4 regions of the Shinella sp. HZN7 genome follow, and region 4 is predicted to be linked to each of the others. Evidence: riboswitches for the same ligand, from Rfam matches in the RefSeq annotation. Region 4 holds a riboswitch; each other region holds the start of a gene.
What was found. A riboswitch is a leader RNA that binds a small molecule or an ion and turns the genes downstream of it on or off. The one in region 4 is predicted to bind cobalamin.
Positions count from the first base shown of each region.

Region 1 (4,206 bases), on a different replicon from region 4:
CGGCCTGCGGATGCCGGCCATCAGCGCCATCAGGCTGGTCTTGCCGGAGCCGTTCGGGCCGATGATGCCCAGAAATTCGCCGGGGCGCACGTCGAGCGAGACGTCCGACAGGATGGTCGTGCCGCCGGCCGACCAGGAGAGGCCTTTTGCCGAAAGGGTCACAGGGCCGACCTCCGTTGGCTGAGGATGAGCGCGAAGGCCGGGGCGCCGAACAGCGCCGTGATGACGCCGATGGGCAGCACCTGGCCGGGAATGATGACGCGCGACAGCACGTCCGCGGCGATCATGAAGACCGCGCCGATCAGCGCCGAGGCCGGCAGCAGCAGCCCGTGCCGGACGCCGACGACCATGCGCGCGGCATGGGGAATGACGAGCCCGACGAAGCCGATCGACCCCACGATGGAGACCATCACGGCCGTCATCAGCGCCGAGACGGCGATCAGCACGACATAGACCCGCCGCACCGGAATGCCGAGCGAGGCCGCCGATTCCGTGCCGAAGGTGAAGGCATCGAGCGCGCGGGCATGCCAGAGGCAGACGACAAGGCCGAGAAGCGCGACCGGCAGCGCCAGCCAGACATCCGGCCAGCGCACGCCCGAGAGGTTGCCGAGCAGCCAGAACATGATGCCGCGCGCCTGCTCGGCATTGGCCGCCTTCGTCACGATGAAGGAGGTCAGCGCGTTGAAGAGCTGCGAGCCGGCGACACCCGCAAGGATGATCGCCCCCGTGCCGCGGCCCGCGCGCACCGCAAGCGCGCTGACGAGGCCGAAGGCGACGAGCGCCCCGAGAAAGGCGCCGATCGGCAGCGTCAGGATGCCGGCGCCGATGCCGAGGATCGCCACGGCCACCGCCCCGGTGGAGGCGCCGGCGGAAATGCCGAGAATGTAGGGATCGGCGAGCGCATTGCGCAGCAGCGACTGCAGGATCACGCCGCAGAGCGCGAGCGCCGAACCGCAGCAGGCGGCAACCACGGCCCGGCTCAGCCTATAGTTCCAGATGATGCCTTCGTCGATCGGTTCGATGGCGTGCCCCGCCTGCCAGAGACGGTTCGCCACGGTCTTCGCCACGACATCGAGCGGAATGGCGGTCTCGCCCACCGCCGCGCCCATACCGAGCGCGGCGACGAGCAGCACGAGCGCCGCGAAGGCGGCGCCCGTGCGCAGCAGGATGGGGCGATCCGCCGTCACTTTGCGAGGCCGGCTTTCTCGATGGCGTCGGCAAGCACCTCGATGCCCTCGATCGTGCGGATCGTCGGGTTCATCGCCTGGGCGTCCATGTCGACGACATGGCCGTTCTTCACGGCCGGCATCAGGCTCGCGACGGGATCGGTCTTGAGGAACTCGTGCTTGACCGCGACGTCATCGGCGGGGAAGCGGCGGCGCTCCATCTTGCCGGCGACGATGATCGTCGGGTCGGCCTTGGCGACGGTTTCCCAGCCGACCGTCGGCCATTCCTCGTCGCTCTCGATGACGTTCCGGATGCCGAGCGCCGACATGATGTAGCCCGGCGCGCCGTTGCGGCCGGCGACATAGGGGTCGATGTCGAGTTCGGCGCTGGAGAACCAGAAGACGGCAGAGAGCTTGCCATCCGCCGAGGCGATCTTCCTGCGGGCCGCCTCTTCGCGCGCCTTCAGGTCGGCGATGACCTTCCCGCCCTGGTCCTGCACATCAAAGATCTGCGCCAGCTCACTGATTTCCTTGTAGATCAGGTCCATGGTGAAGACCGTATTGCGCACGCCGTCGCCGCCACCGGAATTGTCCTTGCCGATGCAATCGGCAGGCGAGGTATAGACCGGGATGTTCAGCTCCTCGAACTGCTCGGGCGTCGCGACGATGCCCTCGGGGCCGACATGCCACTGGAACTGCGCCGTCACGAGATCCGGCTTCCTGGCGACGACGCTCTCGAAGCTCGGATCGTTGTCGGCAAGGCGCTCGACCTTGGCGTTGACGTCCTCGTAGCCCGACAGCACCGGGCCGATCCAGACCGCCGTGCCGACCATGCGCTCGCCGACGCCGAGGAGATAGAGGATTTCGGTCGAGCTCTGGCCCAGCGAAACGGCGCGCTCCGGTGCCTTTTCGAAGGTGACCTTGCGGCCGCAGTTTTCCAGCGTCAGCGGATACTGGGTCGCGGCCGCCTGGGCCGTGCCCGACGACAGGACGAGCACGGCGGCGCCGGCCAGGGCGAAAACGAGGGATGCGGCACGCGCGGCCGCAGGCAGAATGGTCATGGGTTTCTCCCGGATGAATGAAAGCGTGCGGGCTCAGCCGGTAAGCCGATGGAGGCGAACCGATTGCGGTCGGGAGAAAACGAGTGGAGTCCTGCCGTCTCCGGCAGCCAGGGTCGTCATGGCGTCTCCTGTTCCGGGCATCCCCGCCCGTGACTTGGATTGTTGCTCTGACGGCAGGTCTCCTGGCTCACGGATATCTGCTGCCTGTCTGCCTTCCCGCGGAAAACCGCAGTGGCATGACGCAAAACGCGTCCCAAGGACAGGCGGCAATCCGCCTACAGTTGCGGGGGCAGCCACGGAATGGGTCCCTGTTGGGTCGTCCGCACCGTGTTCCCTATTAATCCCCTGGGAGTCATCCTTCGGGGAACCGTCGATCCATCCTTAGTCCGCCGCGCTTGGCAGCGTCAAGGCGCTCAGCTCTCGAAATCCCCGAAGATGTCCTGGAGGCGGGTCAGCGTATCGACGCGCTCGCTGACCGCCTCGCCCATGACGACGATGATGTTGCTGAGCATGAGGTCCATGACGGCGGTCATGGTGGCCGCGCCGTCCCAGAGCGGCCCGTGCGAGCCCGGCACGATAAGGCAGATGTCGGAGACCTCAGGTCCCCACGGGCAGAACTCGTCGGTGAGCAGCACGACCTTCACGCCGGCCCGCCGCGCCTCCAGCGCAAGCGGCCGCGCCTTGGCGGCAAAGCGGCGCACGTCATGCAGGAAGAGCAGCCGTCCCTCGACGGAGCCGTCGAGAAGTTCCGAATAGGTGCCGTTGAGGCCATCGACGAACTGCACGCGCGGCCGCGTATAGGAAAGCTGGCTGGCGAAATACTGGGCGATGCCGCGCACGTTCTGATAGGCGGCGACATAGACTTCCGTTGCGCCGATCAGCGCGTCGATCGTCTGCTGCCATTCGGGCGCGCTGGTGATGGCGTAGATCTGGCCGAGATTGTCGATCTGCTGCTGGATGAGGCCGGCAAGAAGCTTTCCCTCCTTGCGGTCCTGCTCCAGCGAGGCGACCGGCCCCTTGACCTCCCAGGCCGGATTGGAGCCGCCGCGGCGCAGTTCGCTCTTCAGTTCGTCGAGCCCGTCGAACCCCATGCGGCGGAGATACCGGCCGATGGTCATGGGCGAGACCTGGAGGCGCTGGGCGATGGAGCGCGCCGTCTCGAAGGGCAGTTCGGCGATGTTGCGCTCGATATAGTGGGCGATCAGCCTGTCGGATTTGGAGCGCCGGAGGTCGTCGGACTGAACGAGCTTCAGAATGCGTTTCGACACGTCGCCCTCTCCCCAAAGTCCCGCCCGCCAGAAAGACGGGCGGGGATCCGGCGCGCTCACTGCGCCGTCTTGATGCGCGTCCAGACGCGATCGAGCTGGCGCAGTGCCGGGCCCAGGTCCTCGAAGATCTGGAGCCGCGCCATGGTCTCGGCCGGCGGATTGATCTCCTTGCTATTCTTGATCTTTTCCGGGGTCAATTCCCGCGCCGGCACGTTGGCCGTGCCGTTGGTCTGCTGCGCGACGTTGAGCGCGGCGATTTCCGGGCGGGTGTAGAATTGCAGGAATTTGATGGCGTTCTCCTTGTTGGGAGCCGTCTTCAAGACGCAGACGTCCTCCTGGTACATGGTCGCCCCCTCCTCGGGGATCACATAGCCAAGGTCCTTCTCGTCGCCGAAGACGTCGACCATCGCGCCGACGAAGAAATGGCCGGCTGCGACATCGCCGGATTGCACCATCGGCCGCGTGTCATAGGTGAAGGCCGCGACATGGGGCTTCATGGCGATGATCGTCTCGGCCGCCTGCTGCAACTCCGCCGGGTCGGTGGAGTTGATCTTGTGGCCGTTCAGCATGAGGCCGACCGCCAGCACCTCGCGCATGTCGTCGAGCAGGGTGAATTTCAGCCCCTTGGCCTCCACCGTCTCGATCAGGTCCTTCCAGCCGGTAACGTCCTTGCCGAGGATCGTGCGGTTGTAGAAGATGCCGACCGAGCCC
Region 1 is NZ_CP015737.1:497,474-501,679, reverse strand. Features, by position in the region: gene shn_RS24685 (ABC transporter ATP-binding protein) at 1-162, opposite strand, end outside; gene shn_RS24680 (iron ABC transporter permease) at 159-1,109, opposite strand; gene shn_RS24675 (ABC transporter substrate-binding protein) at 1,184-2,227, opposite strand; cobalamin riboswitch at 2,382-2,614, opposite strand; gene shn_RS24670 (MurR/RpiR family transcriptional regulator) at 2,641-3,495, opposite strand; gene shn_RS24665 (spermidine/putrescine ABC transporter substrate-binding protein) at 3,552-4,206, opposite strand, start outside.
Region 1: it holds a riboswitch for cobalamin, as region 4 does, so the genes downstream of both, shn_RS24675 (ABC transporter substrate-binding protein) here and shn_RS10480 (CbtB-domain containing protein) in region 4, are expected to answer to the same signal.

Region 2 (4,206 bases), 460 kb from region 4:
GGGCCGGTGACCATCCTCAACTGGTCCTTCGTGCGGGACGACATACCGCGCAGCGAAACGTGCCGGCAGATCGCGCTTGCCATCCGCGACGAGGTGTCGGACCTCGAAAAGGCCGGCGCGAAGATGATCCAGATCGACGAGGCCGCCCTTCGCGAAGGCCTGCCGCTCCGCCACAAGGACTGGCGGCACTATCTGGACTGGGCGGTCGAAGCCTTCCGCCTGTGCTCCAGCGGCGTGGCGGACGGAACCCAGATCCACACCCATATGTGCTACTCGGAGTTCAACGACATCATCCCGGCCATCGCGGCGATGGATGCCGACGTGATCTCCATCGAGACCTCGCGCTCGAAGATGGAGCTTCTCGATGCGTTCCGGAACTTCCGGTATCCGAACGAGATCGGCCCCGGCGTCTACGACATCCACTCGCCGCGCGTGCCCGGGACCGAGGAGATGACCGGTCTCCTGTCGCTCGCCCGCCAGCGCCTTCAGGATCGCCAGCTCTGGGTCAATCCGGATTGCGGCCTCAAGACCCGCAAGTGGGAGGAGGTGAGGCCGGCGCTCGTCAACATGGTCGAGGCCGCTCGGCGCCTGCGCGATGCCGACGGCCCGCAGGACGCCGCGGTGACGGCGCGATGAGCCGCGCGCTCGAAGACACGGCGGTGCCGGGAGCGATCCCGGCACCGCCCAGCCGTCTCATCGCCCTGGTCTTTCCCGGCGATACGAACCATCACGGAACGCTCTTCGGCGGCGCGGGGCTCGCGCTGATGGACCGTATCGCCTTCATCGCCGCCACCCGCCACGGGCGCGTGCCTTTCGTGACGGCGTCCGTCGATCGCGTCGATTTCCAGGCCCCGGCGCGTGTCGGGGAACTGGTCGAACTCGTGGCACGCGTCACGCGCGTCGGCCGCAAATCCATGACGGTGGAGGTGGAGATGGTGGCCGAGGGCCTCGTCAGCGGCGAGCGGCGGCTGTGCACGCGGGGCAGCTTCAGCATGGTCGCCGTTCCGCCGCCGCATGCAGCGCCGGGCTGGTGCCTTCCGCCCGTGGCGGCGGTGCGGGAGGAGGCCGGCCTCGGCCCATGCGCGAGCGACATCGTTTTCGCCGACCAGGCGAACAGTTTCGGCCGCATGTTCGGCGGCGAGGCGCTCGCCGCCATGACCAGGGCGGCCTTCGTCGCGGCGACACGCCACGGCCGGCGCATCACGGTGCTCGCCGCTTCGGAACGGGTCGATTTCCGCGCGCCGGTCGCGGTGGGGGCGATCGTGGACACCGTCGCGACCGTCGTTCGCGTCGGGCGCACGTCGATGACCGTCGCGGTCGAACTGTGGTCGGAAGACCTGATGAGCGGCGCGCGCGCCTGCACGGCGAAGGGCCGCTTCGTCATGGTCGCGGTGGACGGCCGGGACCGGCCCGTTCCCGTCCGCCGTGACGAAACCGTTGATAAGCCATCATAGTGATTGACGCATTTTTTACCTCGTCTACTATATCTTGTGTTCGAGGTTCCTTCGATTCGAGAGGATCGAAGGCTAAGACGGGAATCCGGGGCGGCCATGATGGCCGCGATTGTCCGGAGCTGCCCCCGCAACTGTAAGCGGCGAGCATTCGTTCGAATAAGCCACTGAGGCGCCAATGCCTTGGGAAGGCGAACGGATGCGGCGACCCGCAAGCCAGGAGACCTGCCTCGTCCATGAACGTCCACGGGCGGGGTGTCCGGATGGCGAGCGTCGGGCTGCGGAAGGATGCCGCCCCGCCGTCTCCCCGATACCCTGCTGCAATGTCTCGGGGTGAGGTCATGTCGATCCTGTTTCCAGTTCCTCCGCGCGAGTAGGCGGCGCCCCGCGCCCGGCCGTCGGCAGACAGCCGCCCGTACCCTTTGAAATTCATCGCACGGCCATCGGCGGATGGCCGAACGATTTCCCATGCCTGATTGAAAAAAAACGAGGAAAGCCATGTCGATCACCGTCTATTCCAAGCCCGCCTGCGTCCAGTGCACCGCGACCACCCGCGCGCTCGACCGCCAGGGCATCGACTACAGCATCGTCGATATCTCCGAGAATGCCGAGGCCTTCGCCCTCGTGCAGGGCCTCGGCTACCGCCAGGTTCCGGTGGTCATTGCCGGCGAGCGGCATTGGGCCGGCTTTCGCCCGGACATGATCAGCGCGCTCGCCTGAGCCGGGGCCATGGCCGGGCTCGTCTATTTCTCCAGCCGGTCGGAAAATACCCGCCGCTTCGTGGCAAGGCTCGGCATCGACGCCCTGCGCCTGCCGGTCGATGCGGCGGAGGAACCGCCGGAAGTCGAGGAGCCCTTCGTGCTGGTCTCGCCGACCTATGGCGGGGGCGGGGAGAAGGGGGCGGTGCCGAAACCGGTCATCCGCTTCCTCAACAATCCGCGCAACCGAAGCCTGATCCGCGGCGTGATCGCGGCGGGCAACACCAATTTCGGCACGGGATACGCCGTCGCGGGCAACATCATCGCCGCGAAATGCGCCGTGCCGTTCCTCTACCGTTTCGAACTGCTCGGCACGGATGAGGACGTCGACAACGTCAGACAGGGACTGGAACGATTTTGGACACGATGAACTCTTTGGTGCCGCGCACGGGCGAGAAGCCGGCGAAGGTCCCGGAAATCACGGCGCTGGACTACCACGCGCTGAACGCGATGCTGAACCTCTACGACGAGGAGGGGAAGATCCAGCTCGACAAGGACAGGCAGGCGGCCAAGCAGTATTTCCTCCAGCACGTCAACCAGAACACCGTGTTCTTCCATAACCTCCGGGAGAAACTCGATTATCTGGTGACGGAGGGCTATTACGAGCAGGAGGTGCTCGACCAGTATGCCTTCAATTTCGTGCGCGATCTCTTCGACCGCGCCTACGACAAGAAGTTCCGCTTCCCGACCTTCCTCGGGGCGTTCAAGTACTACACGTCCTATACGCTGAAGACCTTCGACGGGAAGCGTTACCTGGAGCGCTACGAGGACCGCGTCTGCATGGTGGCGCTGACGCTGGCGCGCGGCAGCGAGGCGCTTGCCCGCGACCTCGTCGACGAGATCATGTCCGGCCGCTTCCAGCCGGCGACGCCCACCTTCCTCAATGCGGGCAAGAAGCAGCGCGGCGAGCTCGTGTCCTGCTTCCTGCTGCGCGTGGAGGACAATATGGAGAGCATCGGCCGCTCGATCAATTCGGCCCTCCAGCTTTCCAAGCGGGGCGGGGGCGTGGCGCTGTCGCTCACCAACCTTCGCGAGATGGGGGCGCCGATCAAGCAGATCGAGAACCAGTCCTCCGGCGTCATCCCCGTCATGAAGCTCCTGGAGGATTCGTTCTCCTACGCCAACCAGCTCGGCGCACGGCAGGGGGCTGGCGCGGTCTATCTCCACGCCCATCATCCTGACATCATGCGCTTCCTCGACACCAAGCGCGAGAATGCGGACGAGAAGATCCGCATCAAGACGCTGTCGCTCGGCGTCGTCATTCCCGACATCACCTTCGAGCTCGCCCGCAACAACGAGGACATGTACCTCTTCTCGCCGCATGACGTGGAGCGAGTCTACGGCGTGCCCTTCACCGAGATCTCGGTGACGGAAAAGTACCGCGAGATGGTCGAGGACGGCCGCATCCGCAAGAAGAAGATCAAGGCGCGCGACTTCTTCCAGATCATCGCCGAGATCCAGTTCGAGTCGGGCTATCCCTACATCATGTTCGAGGACACGGTGAACCGGGAAAACCCCATCGCCGGCCGCATCACCATGAGCAATCTCTGCTCGGAAATCCTGCAGGTCAGCGAGGCGAGCGAATTCAACGACGACCTGTCCTACGCCAGGATGGGCAAGGACATCTCCTGCAATCTCGGCTCGCTCAACATCGCCGCCGCGATGGACTCGCCGGATTTCGGCCAGACCATCGAGACGTCCATCCGCGCGCTGACGGCTGTTTCCGAGATGAGCCACATCTCCTCGGTTCCCTCTATCGAGAAGGGCAATGACGACAGCCACGCCATCGGCCTCGGCCAGATGAACCTGCACGGCTACCTCGCCCGCGAGCGCATCTTCTACGGCTCGCAGGAAGGCATCGACTTCACCAACATCTATTTCTACACGGTGACCTACCACGCCATCCGCGCCTCGAACCGGCTGGCGGTGGAGAAGGGCGTCAGCTTCAAGGGCTTCGAGAACTCGAAATACGCCTCCGGCGACTATTTCGACAAATA
Region 2 is NZ_CP015736.1:1,711,381-1,715,586, forward strand. Features, by position in the region: gene metE (5-methyltetrahydropteroyltriglutamate--homocysteine S-methyltransferase) at 1-636, shown strand, start outside; gene shn_RS08305 (acyl-CoA thioesterase) at 633-1,454, shown strand; cobalamin riboswitch at 1,481-1,699, shown strand; gene nrdH (glutaredoxin-like protein NrdH) at 1,950-2,171, shown strand; gene nrdI (class Ib ribonucleoside-diphosphate reductase assembly flavoprotein NrdI) at 2,181-2,579, shown strand; gene nrdE (class 1b ribonucleoside-diphosphate reductase subunit alpha) at 2,576-4,206, shown strand, end outside.
Region 2: it holds a riboswitch for cobalamin, as region 4 does, so the genes downstream of both, nrdH (glutaredoxin-like protein NrdH) here and shn_RS10480 (CbtB-domain containing protein) in region 4, are expected to answer to the same signal.

Region 3 (4,206 bases), 1.3 Mb from region 4:
TAGCCCTCCTCGATCTCGTCATCGAGGATGCCGCCATTGTGGCGCATGTCCACCTCGCCCGAAACCTTCATGACCCGGCAGGTGCCGCAAAGGCCACCCTCGCAGGCCGCGCCGATGCGCACGCCCGCAGCGCGCGCCGTCTGCAGGATCGTCTGGCCGGGCGGGCATTGGGCGTCCTTGCCGGCCATGGTGAAGGTCACGGTAGAAACGGCGTTGGCATCGATCTCCTGCTCGCCGGCGCCCGCGCGGATGGCGATCGCCTCCGGGGCGGGCGCGGCGGCCGGCTGGAAGCTCTCCTCGTGGTAGCGGTCCATGTTGAAGCCGCAGACTTTCAGCATGTCGCGCACGCCGCGCATGAAGGGCTCCGGGCCGCAGCAGAAGACGGTGCGGTCGCGGAAATCGGGCGCGAGCAGCGAGAGGCGCGCTGCATCGATCCGGCCACGCAGGCCATGCCAGCCGTCGCGCGGATTGTGCCCCTCGACGACGAAGCCGAGCGCAAGGTTCGGCATCTGGGCGGCGAGGCATTCCAGCTCCGCCTTGAACAAGAGGTCCTCGGGCTTGCGGGCACAGGTGATGAAGGCGACGTCGGACTGCGGCGCGCAATCCGACATCCAGCGCGTCATGGACATCATCGGCGTGACGCCGGAACCCGCCGAGATGAAGAGGTACTTTTCGGCGGGATAGCGCACGAGGGAGAAGTCGCCGAGCGGGCCGAAGGCCTTCAGGCGCATGCCGGGGCGCAGGGTGTCGAACATCCAGCGCGTGCCGATCGAGCCCTTCTGCGCCTTCACCGTCACGGAAACGGAGAAGGGCCGCGAGGGCGTCGAGGAGAGCGTATAGGTCCGCATGACGGGTTCGTCTTCCGACACCGGCAGCTCCAGCGTGACGAACTGGCCCGGCAGGTAGCGGAACCAGTTGTCGCGATCGGAGCGGAAGGTGAAGGTCATCACATCCGATGTCTCCACCGTGGCGGCGATGCATTCCAGCATGTGCTGGCGGTCGTTCCACGGATGAAGCTCGTCAAAGTGGCGGAAATGGCTGGCGATCGTCATGTCAGGCCACCCGCGAGAGCGGCTTTTTGGCGCCGTCGAGCCGGTCGATCATGAAATTCGCATACCATTCGACGAACTGCATGACGCCGCCCTCGTCCTCCGGCGAATAGGGGCCGGGCTGGTAGGCCGGGGAGCGGATGCCGAAGGCGTTTTCCTCGACGATGCGGCGGTCCTGGTCGTTGGTCTCGGTCCAGACATGGGTAAGCTCGTCGAGACGGTAATCGACGCCCTCGACGGCATCCTTGTTGACGAGCCACTTGGTCGTGACCTGCGTCAGCTCGGGGCCGAGCGGTAGCACGCGGAAGGTTATGGCGTGGTCGGCGAGCACGTGGTTCCACGTCGTCGGGTAGTGGAACAGCAGGAGCGTGCCGATATGGCTTTCCAGGACATCGTTGGAGAGCGGTCGCTGGACGGCGCGGGCACCGGACATGGTGTAGCTTTCGGCCTCCTGGATGAGCGGCATGCGCGCGGCGCGGAACTGGCCGGTCGGCGACATGCGGAATTCGCTCGGCAGGCCCGCCGCCTCGCATTTTTCCCAGTGCGCGGCGATGACGGGATCGTCCTTGGCACCCTGCACGCCGGTGGCGCTCGGGGCTTCCGGATAGGTGCGGCAGAGTTCGGGATGGTTGGCGGCGCAATGGTAGCACTCGCGGTTGTTCTCCCAGACGAGCTTCCAGTTGCCCTTCTCGACGATCGTGCTTTCGAAGGCGACCTTCGTCTCGCCGAGACGGTGACGGGCGAGATAGGGCTCGACCAGCGCGCGGAAGGCGGAGAAATCCGGCGCCTCGTCGGCGAGGCAGATGAAGATATAGCCGCCGACGGTTTCGCAGTGCACGCGCTTCAGGCCGTGCTGGCTCTTGTCGAAATCCTCGGCCATGTGACGGGCGAAGAGCAGCGAGCCATCCAGTTCGTAGGTCCACTGGTGATAGGGACAGACGAGCTTTGCGGAGGATCCCCGGTGCTGCGTGCAGACGCGCGAGCCGCGGTGGCGGCAGGAATTGTGCAGGGCGCGCACGGTGCCCGTGCGGTCGCGGGTGATGACGACGGGGTAGTCGCCGACCTGCACGGTGAAATAGTTGCCGGCCTTCGGGATCTCGCAGTCATGGCCGATGAACAGCCAGTCGCGATACCAGATCGTCTCCAGGTCCAGCTTGTAATGGTCGGGGTCGATGTAGAAGGCCTGCTCGAGGCTGTGGCCCTCGCGCCGGTTCTTGAGCTTGCGGAGCACGTCGCTGCTGATGTCCATGCCGGATCCTCGATATCAAATTGGGGATGAGGCGCACGGAAGGAGACGGCATCCGGGCGCGGGGGCGCACGGACTGCACGCTTCCCGGCCGCCCGCCGCAGCCAGTCACGATCACACCCAAGGCTGGTTTCCGGGCTCAGGAGCGTCCTTCCGGACCATCGCGGCGCCTTCCCGGACCTTTCCGTCCAGTGGCGTCTCGCCGCGCTTTTCTCCTCCACCGTTGCGGGGGCAGCGCCGGATTTCAACCGGCTTCCCAATTCTCCGCTCTTCGTCAGAACGGCACCTCGAGTGTTCTTATCTAAGCGCAAGATTCAGCAAACGACATGTCAGATAGCGACATGCCATTCCGATTTGACGACAGGAGACAAACGATGCCCGGCGAGATGTTCACGGTTGTTACTGCATATATTTCAATCAATTATGCCAAAATAACAGGCACCAAAGCCACGCCAGGGGCAACCTGGCGGGCGCGCCGACACAATTGTCATATTGCGACCCATCCGAAACATGCGGAAAAAGAGGGAGCGGCCCGGCAAGGAATGTTTAACGCCGTTTCCATAAACTTCACCGCATCGGGGCGTGAGGATGGAGTGCCGGCGCGTGCAGCAAACCAAGTTCCGTTATTACGACGCGGTCGCCTACAAGCGCGCGAACCAGCCGAAACCGGCCGTCCATACCGAGTTCCTGCGCACCGGCCGCATCGACCGGAACACAAGCTGGAGCCCGAGCGAGAAGCGATATCTCAGCTACCATGAGGTGGCCGAGCGCACCGGCCGCAAGCTGGAGAATGCCGGCATTGTCACGCATGACCGCATCAACGGCTTCCATCAGTCGATCCGCTTTCCCAAGCTGATCTTCCACCGTACGCTCGCCCGGACGCCGCATCTCGGTTATTGCCACATCACCGTCGCCAATTCCCGCTTCGCGGAATTCGAGAACGTGCAATGGGCCTTCTACATGGCCAATTTCTTCGCCGAGATCGGCGAGGAGGAACAGTTCTTCGCCGATATCTCGAAGAAGGCGGGGCGCATGTATTTCGCCGTCGCCATCACGCCGGCCGAGGAGGAAGGCCGGCTGCAGATCGACCGCAAGGTGCGCGGCAACGGCGTGCTCTTCCGCACCGACGATCCGAAGCTCGCCATGAAGAACGTGCTCATGCTCGGCGCACGCGACGAGGCGCTGCGCAAGATCATCCGCGCGCTTTAGGCTCCCTCCCCCTCCATCAGGCGGGCCGGTAGATCAGCCATTCCTTGCCGGCAGGCACCTCGTCGCCGCGGCCGTAGACGACGATCTGGTCGCCGCCCGCGCTGCGTGCCTCCGCCAGCGCGCGCTCGCAGGCCGAGGAAAGGTCGAGCGCGCTGTCGGCGCTCTCCGTCATGCACACGCCCGCCGAAAGCGTCAGGTGGCCGAGATTGCGGCCGGTGCGCGGATCGCGCAGCGCCACCGTCTGGAAGGCGGCGCGCAGGAGGTCGATCAGCCGTGTCACCTCGCCCGCATCGGCGGTGTGGAACACGAAGCCGAAGCGCAGGCCGTCGAAGCGCACGGCAAGCTCGCCGGCCGGGAAGGCCTGGCGGATGAGGCCACCATAGAAGGTGACGAGATGGTCCGATAGGGCCTCGATCTGGCCGGGGGAGAAGCGGCGCTCGGCATCCACCTCGGCAATGGCAACGCCGCAGAGCATCGGCAGGGAGGGATTGGCATAGACGCGGGCGAGCGCCTTGTTGAAGGCGCGGCGGTTGCCGAGCTTGGTCGGCGGATCGACGAACTTCATCGCCTCGAACTCCGCCATCTCCTTCTGGATGCCGTCCATGACGGCCGATTGCGCGGCAACCTTCTCCGCCATTTCCGCCGTGTGGGTGACGCGCAGTTCCGTTGCGCGCTGCAGCGCCTCCAGCGAGGAGCCGAGCG
Region 3 is NZ_CP015736.1:831,008-835,213, reverse strand. Features, by position in the region: gene shn_RS04025 (hybrid-cluster NAD(P)-dependent oxidoreductase) at 1-1,052, opposite strand, end outside; gene shn_RS04020 (aromatic ring-hydroxylating dioxygenase subunit alpha) at 1,054-2,298, opposite strand; cobalamin riboswitch at 2,402-2,600, opposite strand; gene shn_RS04015 (DUF6656 family protein) at 2,899-3,504, shown strand; gene shn_RS04010 (diguanylate cyclase domain-containing protein) at 3,521-4,206, opposite strand, start outside.
Region 3: it holds a riboswitch for cobalamin, as region 4 does, so the genes downstream of both, shn_RS04020 (aromatic ring-hydroxylating dioxygenase subunit alpha) here and shn_RS10480 (CbtB-domain containing protein) in region 4, are expected to answer to the same signal.

Region 4 (4,206 bases):
GCGCATCCACCTTGTCGTGATCGTCGGCAAAGCGGCCGGCGGCGACGGCGGCGCTGTCGACCACGGTGATGACGCCGTCGACCGTCACCTGCGTCTTGATCTCCGGCCAGTTGAAGGCGGCGACGAGCGGCTGCGGCAGGGCAAGGCCCGAGGTCTCGATGACGATGTGGTCCGGCCGGTTCTCCCGCTCCAGGAGCTTCGTCATGGTGGGGATGAAGTCGTCGGCGACGGTGCAGCAGATGCAGCCGTTGGTGAGCTCGATGATATCGTCCTCGCTGCAGGCCTCCGCGCCGCAGCCCTTCAGCACGTCGCCGTCGACGCCGAGATCGCCGAACTCGTTGATGATGAGCGCGATGCGTTTCCCCCCCGCATTCTGCAGGAGGTTGCGGATCATCGTCGTCTTGCCCGCGCCGAGGAAGCCGGTGATGACGGTGGCGGGGATCTTCTGTTGCAGCATGGCTCAACCCTTCATTTTCAGCGGCAGTCCGGCCGCGACAAAATAGACTTCAGGCACGAGGGCGGCGACCTGCTGGTGCAGCCGCCCGGCATGGTCGCGGAATTCGCGCGCCATGCGATTGTCAGGCACGATGCCGAGGCCGACCTCGTTGGAGACGAGGACGATGCGGCCGGGCGCCTGCCGGATGGCCTCCAGGAGGCCGGAGGATTCGGCGGCGATGTCCCGCTCTTCCAGCATCAGGTTCGTCACCCACAGCGTCAGGCAGTCGACGAGCACGGCCCTGTCGGCCCGCGCCACGTCCCTTATGCGCGCGGCGAGCGCCAGCGGCTCCTCATGCGTCTGCCAGCCATCGCCGCGATCCTCCCGGTGCCTTGCGATGCGCGCGCGCATCTCGTCGTCGAAGGCGCGGCCGGTGGCGATATAATGACGCGAGAGGCCGGTCTTAGCGACCAGCCTCTCGGCAAAAGCGGATTTTCCGGAACGCGCACCGCCCAGAACCAGGACGGCTCCGGGCGATGTCGATGTCATGTCAGGCAGCCTTGGCGATCTTCTCGTTGGCAAAGCCGAGCGAGAGGCCGAGCACGATCCAGAAGAACAGGGTCGTGGCCAGGGCGGCGACGGCGAATTCCGCGCCGAGCACGGCCGGAACGTTGCTGGAGATGTCGCCCGGCTGCGGCGCGCCATAGACCTGCGGCGCCGCGATCAGCACGATGCCGATGACCTTGGCGACGATGTTCTGCTTGAGGAACAGCAGGTAGAGGCCGGCCGCCGACAGGATGACGGTCGCGATCCACCAGACCTGGCGGTCGCCGAGATCGGCGGCGGGGAAGCCCGGAAGCTCCGGCGGCAGGCCGATGGCCGGCAGCATGTGCACGGCAAGCCACCCCGCCGCGCCCCAGAGCGCGCCGTTCGCCACCGTGATCGGATGGCCGGAAACGAGGCTGAGGCCGGCGAGCAGCAGGCCGAAGCCGGCGCCCGTGACGAGGTTGGCGAGCAGCGTGCCGGAGAACCGGCTCATGCCGAACATGATGCCGCCCTCCTCGTGGTCCTCGCCCTCGTGGGCATAGGCGACGGAGACCGGCGAGAGCGCCGAGGCGACGTCCAGGATGACCGCGCCGAGCGAAGAATGGTCCTGCGTCTGGGCGGCGCCTTCCGTGCCGGGCGTCGTGCCTTCCGCGGCGGGCGCGGCTTCGTCGCCGCCCTCGAACTCCTCGGCATGCAGGATGAGCGGAACGACACGGGCCTCCTGGGCGGCCGTCATCAGCACGCCGGAGAACAGCCCGGCCACCAGGGCGGCCAGGAGATAACGAACGATCATGTCAAGAACTCCTTAGTGGCAGGGAAAGCCGTAGGAGTGACGCGTATCGTGGGCCGTGTCGTGCAGCACGGCGGAATTCGCAAGGCCGGCACCGAAGACCAGGAAGGCGCCGAGCAGGAGAGCGAGGACACCGGCGACGAGACGATCGTTTGCGGAAAGGGTAACAGAAGACGTAGTCGAAACAGCCATGACAACCTCCGTGCAGGCAGCGGGGAAACCTCCCCAGGTCGGACGAAATGCCCTTACATTGGCTGGCAGGTCTCCTGGCTCGCAGCGTCCGGCGTCCAAAACGCCTGCGGGGCACCCTCGCCTTCCCAGGCTCCGGCATCGCGAAAAGGCGGACGATTCGTAGAGAAAGAGGCGTCCAACCTCTGCTGATCGCGATGCCACCCAGTGGCTTTTCCGGCTGGTCGTCAAGACGCGGGGCGAAGGCACCATTGCCCCTTTCCGCGCAGATCCTCCCGTCCGGATGGGCGTCCCTCGCCACTCTACAGTCGCGGGGTCGGCCGTGATTGCAGCGCCCTGATTGGGTCCGCCGCGTCACATTCCCATTTACTCCCCGATCCGTTTCCGGATCCGGGAACCATCCAATATTCCGGATGATTATGCTTCCGCCCCTGCGAAGTCAATCGACCGGCAGCGTCATCACCTGTGCTGAAACCGCCGTCCGGCCGTCGCGATCTCAATAGCCGGGGATGATCACCACGCCACCGCCGCCATTGTAATAGCCGTCGTCGCGGTAGTAGCGCTCGTAATAGCCGTCGACCGGGCCTTCGAGCACGTCATAGTCCTGCTGGTAGCGGCGCTGGCGATTCTGCCGGGCCTCGGCATATTGCGCCGCCTGCCGGAGGGCGCGGTACTGCTGGCGGGAGAGGTAACCGTCGGCGCGGTAACCGGACGAGCCCTGCCAGGCGGCGATCGCGGCGCGGGTGCGCGAGCCGAAGACGCCGTCGACGCCATAGGTGTTGAAGCCGAGCATGCTCAGCCAGCGCTGCGCCTGCACGCGGGTCGATCGATCCATATAGGCCTCGCGGCGATCGACGACCGGCTGCTCGGCCTTGCGCTCGGTCTCGACGGTGGCCGTTTCGCTTTCCTGCTTCGGCTTGGCCGCCTGCCGGGCCGTGTCTGCCAGCGCCGCAAGGCGCTCGCGCGCATCAGCGACGAAGCGGCCGTCCGGATATGCGTCGAGATAGGCGCGGAAGGCCTTTTCCGAACCGTCGAGCACGGCCTTCTGGAAGGTCTCCTCCTCGCGTTTCGCCGCATCGTCGGCCTGTTCTACGGCAAGGCCGCGGTTCTTCGTGTCCGCGTCCTGCGCTTCGTTTTCGCGGGCCGCGGTGTCGTTCGCCTGCGCGGCCCGTTCGGCGGCGGCCGCTTCCTCGGCGCGTTTTTCGGCTTCCTCGGCAAGGCGGGCCGCCTCGGCAGCCTTGGCCTCGGCGTCGGCAGCGGCCTTGGCGGCTTCCGCCTTCAGCCGTTCCACCTCGGCGGCCTTTTCCTCTGCAAGCTTGCGGGCAGCGGCGGCCTCCTCCTCGATCCGCGCCTTCTCGGCCGCGGCAGCCTTTTCCGCTTCTACGCGCCGGGTCTCGGCCTCGCGCCGGGCAGCGGCTTCCTCCTCCGCACGCGCCTTTTCCGCGGCGGCGGCCTCTTCGGCCTTCTGGCGCTCGGCCTCGGCCTTCAGGCGGGCGGCTTCCTCCGCCTTGGCCTTCTCGGCAGCGGCAGCGGCCTCCGCCTTCAGCCGCTCGGCCTCGGCGGCCTGCTCCTCGGCAAGCTTGCGGGCGGCCGCTTCCTTCTCTTCCGTCTCCGCCTTCAGGCGGGCGGCCTCTTCGGCGCGGGCCTTTTCCGCCGCAGCGGCTTCCGCGCGCGCCTTCTCCTCGGCCGCAGCCTTTTCCTCGGCAAGCTTGCGCGCCGCGGCGGCTTCCTCCGCCTTCTTGGCGTCCGCTTCCGCCTTCAGCCGCGCCGCCTCCGCCTCGGCTTTCACCTTCTCGGCTTCCGCCGCTTTCTGCGCGTCCTCTTCGGCCTTCAGGCGCGCGGCTTCCGCCTCGGCCTTCGCCTTCTCGGCGTCCGCCACCTTCCGCGCCTCTTCCTCCGCCTTCACACGCGCCGCTTCCGCATCCGCCTTGGCTTTCTCGGCTTCTGCGGTCTTGCGGGCCTCTTCTTCGGCCTTGGCCTTTTCCGCGGCAGCCTGTTCCTCAGCCTTCGCCTTTTCGGCGGCCGCCGCCGCGTCGGCCTTGGCCTTGGCATCCGCCTCGGCCTGCTCGGAGGCGCCCGTCGCCGGCTTCGCCTTGGCGGCGGCCTGCAGTTCGGCGATGCGCAGGCGCGCCATGGAGGCGAAGGTACCGTTCGGATATTGCTTCAGATAGCCTTCATATTGCGCGACATCGCTGCCGGCCGAGACCTTCTGCCAGAGCGAGAACTCCTCTTCCCAGCGTTTGCC
Region 4 is NZ_CP015736.1:2,169,177-2,173,382, forward strand. Features, by position in the region: gene cobW (cobalamin biosynthesis protein CobW) at 1-457, opposite strand, end outside; gene cobU (bifunctional adenosylcobinamide kinase/adenosylcobinamide-phosphate guanylyltransferase) at 461-985, opposite strand; gene shn_RS10475 (CbtA family protein) at 987-1,775, opposite strand; gene shn_RS10480 (CbtB-domain containing protein) at 1,788-1,964, opposite strand; cobalamin riboswitch at 2,011-2,378, opposite strand; gene shn_RS10485 (peptidoglycan-binding protein) at 2,458-4,206, opposite strand, start outside.